DNA from 4 places in the Azospirillum baldaniorum genome. Region 4 is predicted to be linked to each of the others. Evidence: riboswitches for the same ligand, from Rfam matches in the RefSeq annotation. Region 4 holds a riboswitch; each other region holds the start of a gene.
The links. A riboswitch is a leader RNA that binds a small molecule or an ion and turns the genes downstream of it on or off. The one in region 4 is predicted to bind cobalamin.
Positions count from the first base shown of each region.

Region 1: another riboswitch for cobalamin. It lies ahead of Sp245p_RS27820 (ribonucleoside-diphosphate reductase subunit alpha); the one in region 4 lies ahead of cobW (cobalamin biosynthesis protein CobW).
Region 2: another riboswitch for cobalamin. It lies ahead of Sp245p_RS27795 (hypothetical protein); the one in region 4 lies ahead of cobW (cobalamin biosynthesis protein CobW).
Region 3: another riboswitch for cobalamin. It lies ahead of Sp245p_RS33755 (energy-coupling factor ABC transporter permease); the one in region 4 lies ahead of cobW (cobalamin biosynthesis protein CobW).

Region 1 is NZ_CP022260.1:252,740-257,170, reverse strand. It holds gene Sp245p_RS27820 (ribonucleoside-diphosphate reductase subunit alpha) at 1-1,848, opposite strand, end outside; cobalamin riboswitch at 1,959-2,206, opposite strand; gene Sp245p_RS27815 (hypothetical protein) at 2,320-2,832, opposite strand; gene Sp245p_RS27810 (short-chain fatty acyl-CoA regulator family protein) at 2,848-4,281, opposite strand.
Region 2 is NZ_CP022260.1:247,451-251,881, forward strand. It holds gene Sp245p_RS27790 (methylmalonyl-CoA mutase family protein) at 1-937, opposite strand, end outside; cobalamin riboswitch at 1,114-1,364, shown strand; gene Sp245p_RS27795 (hypothetical protein) at 1,532-1,855, shown strand; gene Sp245p_RS27800 (LysR family transcriptional regulator) at 1,896-2,825, opposite strand; gene metE (5-methyltetrahydropteroyltriglutamate--homocysteine S-methyltransferase) at 2,922-4,431, shown strand, end outside.
Region 3 is NZ_CP022262.1:517,001-521,431, reverse strand. It holds gene Sp245p_RS33760 (glycosyltransferase family protein) at 1-1,031, opposite strand, end outside; cobalamin riboswitch at 1,176-1,414, shown strand; gene Sp245p_RS33755 (energy-coupling factor ABC transporter permease) at 1,587-2,267, shown strand; gene Sp245p_RS33750 (superoxide dismutase) at 2,333-3,100, opposite strand; gene Sp245p_RS33745 (hypothetical protein) at 3,228-3,602, opposite strand; gene Sp245p_RS33740 (Ig-like domain-containing protein) at 3,739-4,431, opposite strand, start outside.
Region 4 is NZ_CP022254.1:784,879-789,309, reverse strand. It holds gene cobN (cobaltochelatase subunit CobN) at 1-1,133, opposite strand, end outside; gene cobW (cobalamin biosynthesis protein CobW) at 1,290-2,357, opposite strand; cobalamin riboswitch at 2,397-2,612, opposite strand; gene Sp245p_RS17985 (ABC transporter ATP-binding protein) at 2,902-3,678, shown strand; gene Sp245p_RS17980 (ABC transporter ATP-binding protein) at 3,671-4,393, shown strand.

The DNA of each region.
Region 1 (4,431 bases), on a different contig from region 4:
GTCCTTGCCGGCGAAGGCGGCGCGCTGCACCGACTTGGAGCGGCAATAGTAGAGGCTCTTCAGGCCCTTCTCCCAAGCGGTCCAGTGCAGCATGTGCAGGTCCCACTTGTCGATGTCGCCCGGCAGGTAGAGGTTGATCGACTGGCTCTGGCAGATGAAGGGGGTGCGGTCGGCGGCGAACTCGATGATCCAGCGCTGGTCGATCTCGAAGGCGGTGCGGAAGACCGCCTTTTCGTCGTGGGTCAGGGTGTCGAGATGCTGGACCGAGCCCTCGTGCTCGATGATCGATTGCCAGACCTCCGGCCGGTCGGCACCCTTGGCGGCCAGCAGCTTTTCCAGATGCGGGTTGCGCACGCTGATCGAGCCGGACAGCGTCTTGTGGGTGTAGACGTTGGCCGGGATCGGCTCGATGCAGGCGCTGGTGCCGCCGCAGATGATGCTGATGGAGGCGGTCGGCGCGATCGCCAGCTTGTGGCTGAAGCGCGCCTTGATCCCGCGTTCCGCGGCGTCCGGGCAGGCACCGCGCTCCTCCGCCAGCAGGACCGAGGCGGCGTCGGCGTCGCGGCGGATCTTGCGGAAGAAGCGCAGGTTCCACACCTTGGCCATGGCGCTTTCGAAGGGAATGCCCCGCGCCTGAAGGAAGGAGTGGAAGCCCATCACCCCCAGCCCGACCGAGCGTTCGCGCATCGCCGAATAGACGGCGTTCTCCATCCCCTCCGGCGCTTCCTCGATGAAGCGGGTCAGCACGTTGTCGAGGAAGCGCAGCACGTCCTCGACCAGCCCCGCCTCGCCGTTCCACTCGTCCCAGGTCTCCAGGTTCATCGAGGCGAGGCAGCACACCGCCGTGCGCTCCTTACCCAGATGGTCCTTGCCGGTCGGCAGGGTGATTTCGCTGCACAGGTTGGAGGTGGAGACGCGCAGGCCGAGGTCGCGCTGGTGCTTGGGCAGGGCGCGGTTCACCGTGTCGCCGAACAGCAGGTACGGCTCGCCGGTCTGCATGCGGGCTTCCAGGATCTTCTGCCAGACCTGACGGGCGTTGATGTGCTTCAGGACGGCGCCGGTCTTGGGGCTGATCAGCGAGAAGGGCCTGTCGTCGCGCACCGCCTGCATGAAGGCGTCGGTGACGATGACGGCGTGGTGCAGGTTCAGGCTCTTGCGGTTGAAGTCGCCCGACGACTTGCGGATCTCCAGGAACTCCTCGATCTCCGGGTGGTGGATGTCGAGGTAGACGGCGGCCGAGCCGCGCCGCAGCGAGCCCTGGCTGATCGCCAGCGTCAGGCTGTCCATCACGCGGATGAAGGGAATGATGCCCGACGTACTGCCGCAGCCCTTCACCGGCTCACCGATGGAGCGCACCCCGCCCCAATAGGTGCCGATGCCGCCGCCGTTGGAGGCCAGCCGGACGTTCTCGTTCCAGATGTCGACGATCCCGTCGAGCGAATCGGGCACCGCGTTGAGGAAGCAGGAGATCGGCAGACCGCGCGTGGTGCCGCCGTTGCTGAGAACCGGTGTGGCCGGCATGAACCACAGGCGGGAAATCGCGTCGTACAGGCGCTGGGCGTGCGCCGCGTCGTCGGCATAGGCTGCGGCGACGCGGGCGAACAGGTCCTGGTAGCTTTCCCCCGGCAACAGGTAACGGTCGTCCAGCGTCGCCTTGCCAAAGGCGGTCAGCAGGGCGTCCCGGCTGCGGTCGATGCGGATGACGGAGGGATCGGGCGACGTCCAGCGCTCCGCCGGGGCACGGCCGCCGGACCGCTCGGGCGTCCGCCGGGGCAGCGTCAGCAGGTTTCCGTGACGGTCGAAGCCGTTGGCGAAGTCCTGGGCAAGGTCTTGAGCGAGCGCCGGCATCCGTGATCCCTTGTTCTTGTGCGGCGGGAAGGCACGGGAGCACGACTTGCGCAAACGCGGACGGGAACGCCGCGCGGGGGCAAGCGCACCACCGGGACACCCCGCCCGTGGACGTTCATTCGGTTACGGCAGGTCTCCTGGCTCACGGGTCACGGCGGCTCCGTCCGGCCTTCCCGGTGCCGTCGTCCCGAACCGGGATGGGCACCAGTGACGCTGAAACGACGAAGCCGCTCTCCGCTCACAGTTGCGGGGGCAGCGCCGGCTTTGTCCCGATCCCCCGTTCGGGGTGGCGACGCACCGGCTTCCCTCTTAGCCCTAGATATTGGATATCCAGAGAACCGTAACGCAAGATGAAGTAGCGGGAAGCCCGCAGCCTGTCAAGCCATACGGATGGCGGGGGCTGACTCCTCAGGGCCGGCGCGGAGGTTGGGCAAGCCACCGCCATGGGTCACCGCCCGCTCCGGCGCAGCCTCAGCCGAGGCAGCCGACCCGGTCGGTTCGCCGCCAATCGTCGATGATGGAGGCGTCACCCGCCAGCTTGGCGACCGTGTCCACCGCGTAAGTGCTGAGGGTAATCCGCTGCCCCCTCATGATGGTTGCCGACCCCGATTGCGGCAGCCGCCCGTCCTTTGTCCAACGCAACCGTTCCCGGGCGGTGATGCCCAACGCCTCCTCGATCTGACGGGGAGAGAAAGGGCGTTTCGCGATCCGCTCGATCGCACCGTCAAGGCCGGCCAGGGCTGCCGGAACGGTCGCCACGGCCCCGGGCTTTGGCGCAAGCGTCAGGACGTGGGCGTGCGCCGGTCCTTCGAGCGGTCCAAGCCGCTTCAGCGCCGAACGGATGCGCCGGCGCAACTCCCGTTCACGCGCCCTCAGGCCGAAGCATTCCTCCAGGCAACGCTGATGAGACACCGCCACCGTCCGCCCGCAAAGATGGATGTCCAGAAAACGACTTTTCCAAACGCCGGCGCCATCGGCAACCATGCTGCGGGTCCTCGATCAAACCGGAGGCTGGGCCACCGGATAAGGTTCGAACCGGCTGAGGCTTTCGTCAACCGTCACGGTGCGCCCGATCGGCGGAAAGGCGCGTTGCGGGCAGTATGGACGCTCACAGACCTTGCAACCGGCCCCGATCGGCGTGGCGGCGTCAGGATCGCCCAGCGCCAGCCCACGGGAATAGATCAGCCGGCCGGCGTGCTGGATGTCGCAACCGAGTCCGACCGCGAAGCTCTTCGACGGCGCGCCGTAACCGCTGCGGCCATGGACCACCGTGCGGGCGATCCACAGATAGGCCCGCCCGTCCGGCATCCGCGCCAACTGGGTCAGCAGACGACCGGGCGTCGAGAAGGCCTCGTAGACGTTCCACAGCGGGCAGGTTCCGCCGACACGGGAAAAGTGGAAGCTGGTGGCGGACTGGCGCTTCGACATGTTGCCGGCGCGATCGACCCGGACGAAGAAGAAGGGAACGCCCGGCATCCCCGGCCGCTGGAGGGTGCTCAGCCGGTGGCAGACGGTCTCGAATCCAGTGCAGAAGCGCTGCCCCAGCAGATCGATGTCGTAGGCCACGGCCTCCGCCGTCTCCCGAAAGGCGCGGTAGGGCATGACCACGGCGCCGGCGTAATAGTTGGCAAGCCCGATGCGGGCGAGCGAGCGGGCCTGCGGGCCGGAAAAACGCCCCTCCTCGACCAGCCGAAGCAGGAGAGCCGGTTCCTGGTGGAAGGCGAGCTGGGTTGCCATCTGGAAGGCGCGGCGGCCGGGCTCCAGCGACCGGGCGATCCGCAACGTCCGGGCGTCGCCGTCATACTGGCGCAGCGCGCCCTCCGGCATGGCCGTGTCGTCGGTCACCAGCGTGCGGATGCCGTGACGGTCCGCCAGCAGCCGTTCCAACCCGCGATCCACCGCCCCGACCTCCAGCCCGGCCTCGCCGAACAGCCGTTCCGCCGCGTCGTCCAGCGCGGCGATGTGGTTGTGATGGCGGTAGAAGAAGTCGCGCACCTCTTCGTAGGGCATCGGCGGCGGCAGCCCGCTGTCCGGCCCGGCCGGGACGACGCCCGAGGCCAGCGCGTCCAGCCGTTCCGCGAGCCCGCGCCCGCGCCGGTGCAGCGCCACCAGCGCCCGGCCGACCGCCGGCATGTTGGTGGCGAGCGCCTTGATCTCGGCCATGGCGATGGTTTCGCCGGTTCCGGCCTCCGACAGGGCCTCGCGCAGATCGGCGACCAGCCGGGCTTCCTCGTCCTCCGAGAAGATCTGGACGTCGATGCCGAAGGCGGCGTTGATCCGCAGCAGCAGCGGCACCGTCAGAGGCCGCTGGTTGCGTTCGAGCTGGTTCAGATAGCTCGGCGAAATCTCCAGGATGCGGGCCAGGGCTGTCTGGGTCAGCCCCCGCTCCTCGCGCAGCCGCTGCAGCCGCACCCCCATGAACGCCTTCGCCATACCAGGAACCCCATTTGCAAAATTCGCCGACTCGCTGAAGACACCTTGCAAATCTTGGCAATTCCAGCGGTCATCCAAAGAAACGTTCTGCGTATATTGCAAAGGACGCGGCTGCCGGGCAAGATCCGCCATCGGCGGCTTCAGGGTGCA
Region 2 (4,431 bases), on a different contig from region 4:
TGGCACGGGCTCGCTCCGAGGCGCCCGACGCCTCGGCGATGCGCCCCCACAGGCGCCGCGCGGCGCGCAGCTTGGCGATGGAGAGGAATTGGTCGCAGCCGACGGATAGGGTGAAGGCGATCTGCCGGCAGGCGGTGTCGATGTCCAGCCCGGCAGCGGTCAGGGCGCGCAGATAGGCGACCCCGGTCGCCATGGCGGCGGCGAGGTCCTGGCTTTCGGTCGCCCCGGCGTCGTGCCAGGGGGAACTGTCCACCCCGACGGCGGTGACGTGAGGGAAATTGCGGGCGGTCCAGGCGGCCAAGGCCGCCGTGTCGGCGAGTGCCGCCTCCAGACTGCCCGGCAGGGCGCCGGCCGCGGCCAGAGTCCCGATGGGATCGGCGTTGAAGGCGCCCCGCGCCTTGTCCGGCATCACCGAGCGGCGGCGCCACAGGGCGGCGAGCAGCGCCGCGCCGGCCACTGCGTCGCCTCCCGCCTCCAGCGACAGTGGCACCATCTCCGGATAGACGTTGGCCAGCGTGCGGTCGAGATCGTCCAGCCGGTCGATGGCGATGCCGGGGATATCCGGCCTGTCGAGGCGCAGCCGGATGGCGGTGGCGCCGCGCAGCAGATCGGTCAGGATGGCGGCGTTGGCCGCCTTGGGATCGGCGGCGTCGTGTTCGGTCAGGATGTCCCAGCCGTCCGGTCCGGGGCCGGCGGCATGGCCACCGCGGGTGAACGGGGCGAAGCCCGGCAAACCGGACGGATCGCCCGCAGCCGGCCAGTCTTCCGCCGTGTAGAGCGGCTGCACGGCGATGCCTTCGTACAGCCGGGTGACCAGCCGCTTCTCGAAGGGGGCGCCCTTCAGCCCCTTGTCGACGAGAACCCGCCATTGCTCGCGCGTGGCCGGAGGGAATTCGGTGGCGAAGATCGTCTCGGCATCGTCCCGGCGGTCGTCCATGCTGGCGAGATCCCTTCCCATCCGTGTTCCGAACATTTGCAAGATACGCCGAAGGACCCGTGGGAATCAGGCGGAAATTGGCGAAATTTGGCGAAGGGCCGCGGGCAATCTTGCGAAGTTTGCAAAAGGGACTTGGCGTGGCGCTCACGCTTGACGCCGCCGGGTGCACCCTCTTACCGTATCCCGCCGGATACGGTCCCCGTTCGCCCCAGGGCGTCCGGGGCTAAAAGGGAAGCCGGTGAACCGTTCGCCTCGCCACGAGGATGACGGCGAAGCCGGCGCTGCCCCCGCAACTGTGAGCGGAGAGCGGGTCCGCCGTTTCAGCGCCACTGGTGCCCATCCCGGTTCGGGACGATGGCTCCGGGAAGGCCGGACGGTCCCGCGACGACCCGTGAGCCAGGAGACCTGCCGGATCCGTCGAACGCGAGTCGGGCGGGGTGTCCCGGCGGGTGCGGCGTCGCCGGAGGTCTCCCGTGCCGCGTCGGTGTCCGTCCCATCCTTGCCCTTTGGGAGCGAGGGGTGCCACTGCCGATGTCCGTCCAACCAACGCCTGTTCCACCCAATCTCATCCGTCTGGCGTTCCGACGCCGTCCGGTGCCGCCGACCCCCGCCGACCGGTCGGCACCCTTTGTCCTGACGGCGACGGAAGGACGCTGGTCCCTGCGGGGAACCAGGGAGCCGCTGGACGCCGCCGGGCTGGTCGCGGCGGCCGACACCCTGCGGGAGATCGCCCGCGCCCTGGTCGAGCAGGCGCATGCGGAAGCCGGCCAACCGGCGAACCGCTGTGTCGCCGAATTCGTGCTGCACCAGGACGGCGGCATCGACCATTGGCTGGCGCCGGGCGGAGATGTGGACGAGCGCCGCACCATTGCGCTTGGCCTGCGCAACGCCATCGGCAGCTTGCGGATGGGTGGCTGACAGGCGCGGCTTCACCGCCGGCAGGCGACGGCGGCGATGGCTACAGCGAGGCGGTTCCACTGTTGCGATGGGCAAGCGCCAGATCGATGAACCCCCGCAGATAGCCGATGTCGGCGTCCGCCTCGCGGAAGCCCAGGAAAATCTGCTTGGCGACACCGTCCCGGCCCAGGCGCACCGGGCTCACGTTGAACTTGGCGCCATACTCCTCGACCAGCCAGCGCGGCAGGGCGGCGACGCCGCGGCCGTGGGCTACCATCAGCAACATGATGTCGGTCGTCTCGATCGGCTTGTGCTGCCTCGGGCTGATCCCGGCCGGCATCAGGAACTGGGTGTAGATGTCGAGGCGGTCGGGCGCCACCGGGTAGGTGATCAGGACTTCGTCCGCCACCTGCTGGGGTTCGACGAAAGCGGCATGGCGCAGACGGTGCCCCGGCCCGACCACAAGAACCTGTTCGTAGTCGAACACCGGCTCGAAGCACAGTCCGGGTTTGAACAGCGGATCCGGTGTCACCAGCATGTCGATGTCGTGGCCGAACAGGGCGCCGATGCCGCCGAACTGGAACTTCTGCCGGACGTCCACGTCGACCTTCGGCCAGGCATCGACATAGGGAGCGACGATCTTCAGGAGCCACTGATAGCAGGGATGGCATTCCATCCCGATGCGCAGGGTCCCGCGCTCGCCCTGGGCGAATTGCTGGAGGCGTTCTTCAGCGTGGGCCAGTTGCGGCAACAGGCGGTTGGCGACCGCCAGCAGCCATTCCCCGGCTTGGGTCGGCCGCAGGCTGCGGCCTTCGCGGTGCCACACATCCACGCCGAGCTGCTCTTCCAGCTTGCGGATGGCGTGGCTCAGCGCCGGTTGGGTCAGGTTCAAATGGCTGGCCGCCGCCGTCAGCGAGCCGTGACGATCAACCTCGCGGATGATCGAGAGATGGATGCGCTCCAGGATGGCCATGCCGCCCGCCTCGTCCATGAATGAAATTTATCGAACGATAAAATCATACCATTTTTCATTCATGGACTGAACTTCGTATGGTCCGCGCCGATCCCTCTTTTCAAGGCGACCCCCATGGCAACGACCCACACCCTCGGATTCCCCCGCATCGGCGCCAAGCGCGAGTTGAAGTTCGCCTTGGAGGCCTATTGGAAGGGGGCGTCCTCCCGCGACGAGCTGGTCCGCGTCGGCGCGGACCTCCGCAAGCGCCACTGGCGGGATCAGGGCGCGCTCGACCTCGTTCCCGTGGGCGATTTCGCCTTCTACGATCAGGTGCTCGACATGAGCTTCACGCTCGGCAACCTGCCGGAGCGCGTGAAGGGCTTCCATGGCGACGCCCTGGACAATTACTTCCGCGTGGCGCGCGGCCGTTCGGCGGAGACCGCCGCCCATAGTGCTGAAGAGCACGGCGGGTGCTGCGGCGGGGTTGCCGCCGGCGAGATGACCAAGTGGTTCGACACCAACTACCACTACATCGTCCCCGAGTTCGACGCCGGGACGACATTCACGCTCGACGCCTCCCGCCTGCTGGAGCAACTCGCCGAAGCGAAGGCGCAGGGCGTGAAGGCCAAGCCGGTGATCGTCGGTCCGGTCACCTATCTCGCGCTGGGCAAGGCCAAGGACGGTTCGGACAAGCTGGCTCTGCTGCCCCGCCTGCTGCCCGTCTACGCCGGGCTGCTGCAGGCCCTGACCGACCAGGGCGTCGAGTGGGTGCAGATCGACGAACCGATCCTGGTGACCGAGCTGGAAGCGGCGTGGCGGGACGCCTTCACCCAGGCCTATCGGGCTCTCGGCACCGGCGCGGTCAAGCTGCTGCTGGCGACCTATTTCGGTCAACTCCAGGACAACCTGCCGCTCGCCTGCTCGCTGCCGGTGCAGGGCCTCCATCTCGACGCCATCACCGCCCGCGACGAGGTCGATGCCCTGATCCAGGCCCTCCCGACCGACCGCGTCGTGTCGCTGGGCGTCGTCAACGGCCGGAACATCTGGAAGACCGACCTCGGCGCGACGCTCGATTGGCTGGAGCCGGTGGCCGAGAGGCTCGGTGAGCGGCTGTGGATCGCACCGTCCTGCTCGCTGCTGCACGTGCCGGTCGACCTCGCCGGCGAGCGCAAGCTGGATGAGGAGGCCCGTTCCTGGCTGGCCTTCGCGGTGCAGAAGCTGGAGGAGATCCGGGTTCTGGCGATCGCGCTGACCCCAGGACGGGATGGGGGCCGTGCCGCCGTCGCGGCCGAGTTGGACGCCAACCGCGCTGCCGTCGAGGCGCGCCGCCATTCGCCGCGGGTCAACAACCCGGCGGTGAAGGCGGCGGTCGCGGCCATCGACGCCCGGCTCGGGCGGCGCAAAAGCGCCTTCATCGAGCGCGCCGCCAAGCAGGCCACCCGCCTGAACCTGCCGAAGTTCCCGACCACCACCATCGGCTCCTTCCCGCAGACCAAGGAGATCCGTCAGGCGCGCAGCCAGTTCAAGGCCGGGACGATCGACGCGGTGGCCTACACCGAGGCGATGCGCGGCGAGATCGCGCGCAGCGTGCGCGAGCAGGAGGCGCTGGGCCTCGACGTGTTGGTTCACGGCGAGGCCGAGC
Region 3 (4,431 bases), on a different contig from region 4:
ATCAGGTCGGTCGGGAAGGGCGGCGGCTCGCCGGGGACGAGCGTGCGGCGGCGGACGGCGGGTCCGGAATTCCGCAGCAGCGCCACCGCCGGGGCGGTCGAGGCGCCCCGCGCCGGCGGCACGAAGCCCCAGCTTCCGTCGGCGTCCGGGCGCGCCAGCGGTTCCACCAAGGCATGCTCGGCGCGGGCGACGGTCGCTGCGTCGGTCACCCAGGGGAAGAAATCGCGCAACGGAAGGGTGCCGTTGCCCACCGACCGCCCGGCCGCCTGGAGGGACTCCCACCGCCCGACCGCGCCGTCGTAGCCGTAATAGATTTCCTTGAACGCGACCTGCTGGCGCGTCGCGTAGGCGAAATGCTGGAAGACGAGCCCGCTCACCGCCGTTTCCTCATGCAGGAAGGGGTTGGCCGCGCCGAGGTCGCGTTCGGACCCGTCGGGCTGCGGCCGCACCAGCCGGGGCGGGACATGCGAGTGCCAGTAATCGCCCGGCCGGTACCGCCAAGTGCGCAGCCATTCGTAGGCGCGGTAATTGCCGTACTGGTCCAGCCGGTCAAGAACCAGGGACGGGCCGACGAAGAAGTGGCAGAGGTACAGCGCCGCCGTGCGCGACGGCGAGTCGAGGAACATCCGGCGCGCGCGGGCGATCTGCTCCGCCGTCCACAGCTCGTCCGCATCGACCTGCCAGAGCAGGCATTCCTCCGTCATGGCGGCCAGCGGCGCGGTCACCATCTCCACCTTGCCCTGCCAGAAGACGCCCGGCGGCTTGCGGTAGACCGACACGCGCCCGGGCTCCTCCGCCGCGATGCGGTCGAGATACTCCGAGGTTCCGTCGCTGCTGCGCCCGTCGCGGTGAAGGTCCTGCGGGACCCGCCCGCCCCGTTGCGCGCACCAGGAGGAATCGCGGACCTGCTCCGCCACCCCCTCCACGACGTGCCAATGCCAGGGGAAGGGCAGTTGGCGGAACACCTCCAAGTGGTAACGGATGAAGGGATCGCCGTTCAGCACGATGGTCAGGAAATGAACCGGTAGCATGCCCGCAACCCCGTCCTTCGCCCATTGATCCGGCCTCGCGCAGTCAGCCGGACCTTGTCGGTTCCGCGGGAGTGGTGTCAAGGAAGCCGTGCGACTCCCCCGATGGGTCGCCATCCCCCTCTTGACGGCGGGGGACCCCGCCCCTACCCTGGCGCCGGTTATGGTTCCCCGCGCCCTCCGGTCGCGGGGCTAAGAGGGAAGCCGGTGCGCCGCCCCGCAGGGGGAGAAACGGCAAATCCGGCGCTGCCCCCGCAACTGTGAGCGGTGAGCGGCCTCGTCCTTTCCGTGTCACTGGCGCCGCCTGCGGGAACGGGCGCCGGGAAGGCCGGACGATGCCGCCTTGACCCGCAAGCCAGGAGACCTGCCGTAACCGAACGTACGTCCTCGGGCGGGGTGCCCCGGTGGTCGCTTGCCGATGTCCGGCCCGACGGCCGCCCGTCTTCCGCAAGCCGTCCCCCGGTGCGCCCATCCAGGGGGCCAAGGGGGTTGCGATGCCGGTGCCTGCCAGCAACGACGCCCTCCCAACGCATGGCAGACTCGGAAAGGGCATAGAGCATGCACATCGAACCCGGCGTCGTCGACGGCGCCAAGATCGCTCTCAGCTACGCGACGGCCGCCGGCGGCTTCGCGATGGCCGGAAAGCTGGCGCACAACGACGTCCGCAACAACGGCGGGGTCGCACCGCTGGTGCTGCGCAGCCTGATCGCCACCGCGCTGGTCTTCAGCTTCTTCGAGGTGTTCCCGCACCACCCCGTGGGCGTGTCGGAGGTTCACCTGATCCTCGGTTCGACGCTGCTCCTGCTGTTCGGCGCCGGTGCGGCCTCCATCGGCCTCGCCGCCGGCCTGCTGATCCAGGGCCTGTTCTTCGCGCCGTTCGACCTGCCGCAGTACGGCATGAACGTCACCACGCTGCTGGTCCCGCTGTGGGGCATCAGCCTGCTGGCGAAGCGGATCGTCCCCGACGCCACCCCCTATGTCGACCTGAAGTACTCGCAGGCGCTGGCCCTCTCCACCGCCTACCAGGGCGGCATCGTCGCCTGGGTGGCCTTCTGGGCCCTCTACGGCCACGGCTTCACCGCCGAGACCATGACGGAGGTCGCCTCCTTCGGCGCCGCCTACATGACCGTCATCATCGTCGAGCCGCTGGCCGATCTCGCCGTGCTGGCCGTCGCCAAGGCGCTGCGCCGCCAGAGCCAGGGCCCGCTGTTCAACATCCGCCTTCATCAGGGCGCCTGACCGGGCCTCTGGACCAGATGGTTCGCAGGAAGGGTGGCGGGGATGTCCCCGCCGCCCTTTTTTGTTCAGATCACCAGCTCGCCCTTCCGGATCGCCGCGTAGCGACGGTTCACCGCGCCCCAGTCGACGACGTTCCACCAAGCCGCCAGATAGTCGGCGCGCCGGTTCTGGTACTTCAGGTAATAGGCGTGCTCCCACACGTCGTTGCCCATCAGCACGGGCACGCCGTCCATGGCCGGGGAATCCTGGTTCGGCCGCGCGGCGATGGCCAGCTTGCCCGACGACGGGTCGGCGGTGACGAAGACCCAGCCGCTGCCGAACTGCCCCGCCCCCGCCGTGTTGAAGCGCGTCTTGAAATCGTCGAAGCTGCCGAAGTCGCGCGTGATGGCAGCCCCCACCTCGCCGTCCGGAGCGCCGCCAGCGTTCGGCCCCATGATGCTCCAGAACATGCTGTGATTCGCGTGACCGCCGCCGTTGTTGCGCACCGCTGTGCGGATGCTTTCCGGCAGTTCCGGCACGCGCTTCAGCAAGTCGGCCAGCGGCATCGCCTGAAGGTCGCCGTGGTTGGCGAGCGCCTTGTTGAGGTTGTCGACGTAAGCCTGATGGTGCTTGTCGTGATGCACGCTCATGGTCGTCGCATCGATGTGCGGTTCCAGCGCGGCGGGCGCGTAGGGCAGCGGCGGCAGCGTGAATCCCTTGCCGCCCGGAGTTTGGCCAGCCGGCGTTTGGCCCCCTGTTGTTTGGGCCAGGACGAAGCGCGGCGCCACGGCCAGCACCAGCGCGGCGGCTCCGGCGGAGAGCAGCAATTGGCGGCGATCCAGGCGAACGGACATGAGACCTCCCATTGTGTGTTTCGTGCCGAACAGCGGGGAAGCGACAGCCTCAGTGCGCCCCGCGCCTCACTCAACAGGGCAATGGGCGTACTCACTCGGTACCGGCGGACCGCGCACCGCCCGTTTCTTACAAGCGCGCCTTTCCAGCCAGTCCGGCGGACGCCGAGAGGGCCATGCCCATCGCCACGGTCCGCCAGCGCCCCAGGCGGAACCGGGACGGGGCCGCCACCGGCTTCCGGACCGGCACGACTGGTGCGGTTCCCATCGCCTCATGAATCTTACGGGCGCGGCGCTCCCGAAGCAGCAGGCGCATCACCTCCTCCTCCGTGACGAGGCGTCCAGCCTTGGCCGAGGCGAGGCTGGCGGTGTCCTGGAGGGCGGCGACCTGCGCCAGGGTGCCGGTCAGCCCCTTCGCCGCGGCGGTTTCCAGCGCTTCGCGATGAATGGCGAGGATGAACGGCTTCAGCCCTCGGTCAGGCGATCCGTGCGGCGATGTCGGCATGGCGGAATGGCTCCGGGGATTCGTTCGATCGGGTAAGCCATCATCCAACCGATAACCCCATGGCGGCAAAGCCCCCTAAGGATTAGCCCCCCGAATCCGTTCGGGGAGGCTGGCGCAGAACGGCGTTTATGCCCGCTCAGCCGAACCAGCCGGCGACGTTTCCGGTCTGGCCGAGGATGGTGATGCGGTTGCCCCCGCCGACGTCGAGCGTGGTGTTGCCGCCCTCCACCCGCGCCGAGCGGATCACCGCGCCGAGGTCCATGCTGGCGTCATAGAGCGCCAAGCGGTCCACCCCCACCTGGAAGTCCATCACCACCGACCCGCCCGAGGCCCGCCCGAAAGCGAAGACGTCCGCGCCGGCGCCGCCCCACAGCGTGTCCGCGCCGCCGTCGGCGAACAGCACGTCGTTGCCCGCCCCGCCGTTCAGCAGGTCGTTGCCCGCCCCGCCGAACAGCGTGTCGTTGCCCTCCTCGCCGAACAGCGTGTCGTCGCCCTCGCCGCCGCTGGCCAGGTCGTCGCCCGCGCCGAGCCCGATCAGGTCGCGCCCCGCCCCGCCCAGCGCCACGTCGTTGCCGTCGCCGCCGCTCAGCGTGTCGTCGCCGTCGTCGCCGATCAGGAAGTCGTCGCCCGACCCGCCGAACAGCAGGTCGTTGCCCGCCCCGCCGGACAGCGTGTCGTCGCCCGCCTCGCCAGTCAGCGTGTCGTCGCCCGCCTCGCCGAACAGGATGTCCTGGCCCGTCCCGCCGAACAGCGCGTCGTTGCCGACCCCGCCGCCGATCAGGTCGTTGCCCTCGCCGCCGAACAGCCAGTCGTCGCCCTCGCCGCCCAT
Region 4 (4,431 bases):
TAGTCGGACAGCACCAGCGCCAGCTTGCGCTCGGCCCGCGGCGTGGCGCCCAGCCGCACCCAGGCGGCGGCCAGATCGGCGGCGAAGGCCACGCGGTCGGGCACCGGGCGGATCAGCGTCGGGGCGAACTCCAGGTCGGGGTCGAGCGCCCCTTCGGCCTTGAAGGCGACGGCGCGGGTCAGGATGCGCCCGTCCATTTCCGGCAGCACGACGTTCATGGCGAGGTCGGATGGCCCCATGCCGCGGGCGGAGCCGCGCCAGCCCTCCTCGGGCGTGGTGGACAGCACGGCCTGAAGCACCGGCGTGCCGTTGGCTTCCAGTGGCGACCCGTCCTCGCGCGCCGCCGAGAAGCCGGTCAGGTTCATCACGACGGCGGCGTTGCGGGCGGTCAGGGTGGCGCGCATCCAGGCGGCGCAGTCCGGTTCCTTCAGGCTCGCCACGAACAGCGGCAGCGGGGCGAGGCCGCGCGCGGCCAGCGCGTCGCACAGCGCGTGCACCGGCTCCAGGTCGCCGGCCAGCAGGTGGGAGCGGTAGAAGACGGCCGGCGCGCATGGCCCGGCAACTTGGCTGGACCAGCCCTCATAGACGCCGAAGCGGGGGACCGGCGCCGGCTCGCGCCAAGGGCGCTCCTGCCCGCTCAGAGTGGCGGCGTAGGCCAGCAGGTTGGCCATGTTGTCCGGCCCGCCCTCGGTGAATCCACGCCACAGCCGTTGCGCGGCCTCGGCCGGAACGGTGCCGTAGCCCTCCAGGGCGGGGTTCGGCTGGGCGCAGCCGGGCAGCACGGCCAGCGCCACCCCGGACTCCCTGCAGGCGGCGGCGACATGGTCCAGCCCGTAGCGCCAGTAGCCCGCCCCGCCGAGCAGGCGCAGAATGACCAGCTTCGCCTTGCGGATCACGGACTCGACGTAGAGGTCCACCGACAGCGGGTGCCCCAGCCGCGCGAGATTCGCCAGCCGCAGCGTCGGCAACGGATCGGAGGGCAGGGCGTCGCGGTGGCGCTTCCAGCAGGCGGCGAGCGCCGTCAGGTCGCTGTCGGAGAAGGACAGGACGACGAGGTCCGCCGGGCTCTGCCCCAGATCCACGGCCTGGGGTCCGGCGTCGAGGTCTTCCTGGCGGGCGGCGAGTAGGTGCATGGTGACGGTGCTTTACGAAAATCCCCTCTCCCCTCTGGGGAGAGGGTTAGGGTGAGGGGGTTGCGCGTGGCGGAACGTCCGGCACAAGCGCACCCCCCTCACCGGCCCTGCGGGCCACCCTCTCCCCAGAGGGGAGAGGGCTATGAAGGCAAAGGATTACCCCAGCGCCGCGGTCACGGCGTCGCGGTCCAGGCCCGTCTCGCCGATCACCACCAGACGGCTGCGGCGCGGCTCGTCGGGCTTCCAGAAGCGGTCGAAATGGGTCTGGATGCGTGTCCCCACACCCTGCACCAGAAGGCGCATCGGCTTGCCCGGCACGTCGATGAAACCTTTCAGGCGCAGCACGCCATGGGCGGCGGCGACCCGCTCCAGCGTCTTCGCCAGCGCCGCCGGGTCGGGTTGCGGGCCGAGTTCCACGACGAAGCTGGTGAAGTCGTCGTGGTCGTGACCCTCCTCCTCGTCATGGTGGCTGGGGCGGTTGGCGAGGTCGTCCTCGGCCCCGGCGCCGACGCCGAGAAGCACCACCGGATCGACCTTGCCGTTGCTGGCGCGCAGGATCTTGGCCTCGCGCCCGGTCCCGCCCTCCGCCATGGCGGCGCGGATCAGGTCCTCGACCTTCGCCAGATCGGCGGCGTCCACCAGATCGGTCTTGTTCACCACGATCAGGTCGGCGCAGAGGAGCTGGTCCTCGAACACCTCCTCCACCGGGGTCTCGTGGTCAAGCTGCCCGGCCTCGGCGGCCTGGGCGGCCAACGCCGTCGGATCGGGGGCGAAGCGGCCCTCCGCGGCGGCGGCGGCGTCGACCACCGCGACCACCCCGTCCACCGTCACCCGCGTCTTGATCGCCGGCCAATGGAAGGCCTGGACGAGCGGCTTCGGCAGGGCGAGGCCGCTCGTCTCGATGATGATGTGCTCCGGCGGCTGCGGGCGGGACAGCAGCTTCTCGATGGCCGGGACGAAGTCGTCGGCGACGGTGCAGCACAGGCAGCCGTTCGCCAGCTCGATCACGTCGTCCTCGGTGCAGGTCGGATCGCCGCAGGCGCGCAGGATCTCGCCGTCGATGCCGACATCGCCGAACTCGTTGATGATCAGCGCCAGACGGCGCCCGCCGGCCTGCTCCAGCAGGCTGCGGATCAGCGTCGTCTTGCCGGCGCCGAGAAAGCCGGTGATGACGGTGGCCGGGGTCTTCCCGGCGGACGGACGGAGGACGGCACGATGCGTCATGATCTGGTTTCCCTGTCTCCGCCACACCCGGCGGATTGGATGAGTTTCGGTCTGGCGGCAGGTTTCCTGGCTCGCGGGTCGTCGCCGCGCCTCCCGCCTTCCCGGCCTGACGGCCCGTGGCATTTCCGGAGGCGGACTCGCCGCATACAGTTGCGGGGGCAGCCGCGGCCTTGGACCCCATCCGGGTCCGCACCGCATTCCCTATTATCCCCGGGCCTTCACGGCGGACGGGGCACCGTCGGAGGCGCAGAATTGCAGGCGGACCCCCGATTTGCAAGCGGCCATTTGGCGCCCGGAAAGCGTGCCATCGAACCCGGAACGCTCCGTCCATCCTGCCGTTGGTGTGTCGGAAGATCGGTACAGTCTGTCTGGAAAGCTGACACTCCGGACCGCGTGCGATGCTGTCGCCGCCTTTGATGAATTCAACAGTTTCAATGAATTAACGAATTTTCCCGCAATTGGCATGCCCTGTGCTTATATCAGCCTAACCAAAAACGCGGACCGGCAGACGACGCGGACGAACAGGGAGGGAAAAGCGGCACCCATGGCCGACGACATCATTCTGGAAGCGCGCGGACTCTCGAAGGAGTTCAAGGGCTTCATCGCGGTGAAGGAGGTGAACCTCCAGGTCCGCCGCGGCACCATCCACGCGCTGATCGGCCCGAACGGCGCCGGCAAGAGCACGGTCTTCAACCTGCTGACAAAGTTCCTGACGCCGACGCGCGGCCAGATCCTCTACAAGGGGCGCGACATCACCGCCATGAAGCCCGCCGACGTGGCGCTGCTCGGCATGGTCCGCTCCTTCCAGATCTCCGCGGTCTTCCCGCACCTCAGCGTGCTGGAGAATGTCCGCGTCGCGTTGCAGCGCCCGCGCGGCACCAGCTTCCATTTCTGGAAGCCGGAAGCCAGCCTGCACGACCTGCACGACCGCGCCGAGGAGCTGATCGAGGCGGTGAACCTCACCCCCTGGGCCGGCCACACCGCCGCCGAGCTGCCCTACGGCCGCAAGCGCGCCCTGGAGATCGCCACCACGCTGGCGCTCGATCCGGAGGTGATGCTGCTCGACGAGCCGCTGGCCGGCATGGGCCACGAGGACATCGAAGGCACCGCCGCGCTGATCAAGCGCGTCTCCGCCGACCGCACCATCCTGATGGTCGAGCACAACCTGTCGGTCGTCGCCCACCTGTCGGACACCATCACGGTGCTCCGCCGCGGCGAGATCCTGGCCGAGGGCGCATACGACGTCGTATCGCGCAACCCGCAGGTCATGGAAGCCTACATGGGCACGGGGGCCGGCACGGGTGAGGTGGGCCATGCCTGACGGTGCGACCGTGAAGACCGTGATGCTGGAGATCCGCGACCTCCAGGCCTTCTACGGCGAGAGCCACGTGCTGCACGGCGTCAACATCGACGTGCGCCAGGGCGAGGTGGTGACCCTGCTGGGCCGCAACGGCGCCGGCAAGACGACGACCATGCGCTCGATCATGGGCATCGTCGGCAAGCGCAACGGCTCGATCCGCTTCCAGGGCCGGGAGCTGATCGGCATGGCGCAGCACAGGATCCCCCGCCTCGGCATCGGCTACGTGCCGGAGGAGCGCGGCATCTTCTCCTCGCTCAGCGTGGACGAGAACCTGATGCTGCCGCCGGTGGTGAAGTCGGGCGGCATGACGGTGCCGCAGATCTACGAGCTGTTCCCGAACCTGCAGGGCCGCGGCACCACCCAGGGCACGCGTCTGTCGGGCGGCGAGCAGCAGATGCTGGCCATCGCCCGCATCCTGCGCACCGGCGCCGACCTGATCCTGCTCGATGAGCCGACCGAGGGGCTGGCCCCCGTCATCATCGAGCAGATCGGGGTGGCGGTGCGCAAGCTGAAGCAGCGCGGCTTCACCATCGTCTTGGTGGAGCAGAATTTCCGCTTCGCCGCGACCATCGCCGACCGCCATTACGTGATGGAGGAAGGCCATGTCGTGGACATGATCCCCAACGACCAGCTCGCCCAGAACATGGACAAGCTCCACACCTATCTGGGTGTCTGACCAAGTCACCCCCTCTGCCGAAAACACTCAAAACAAAG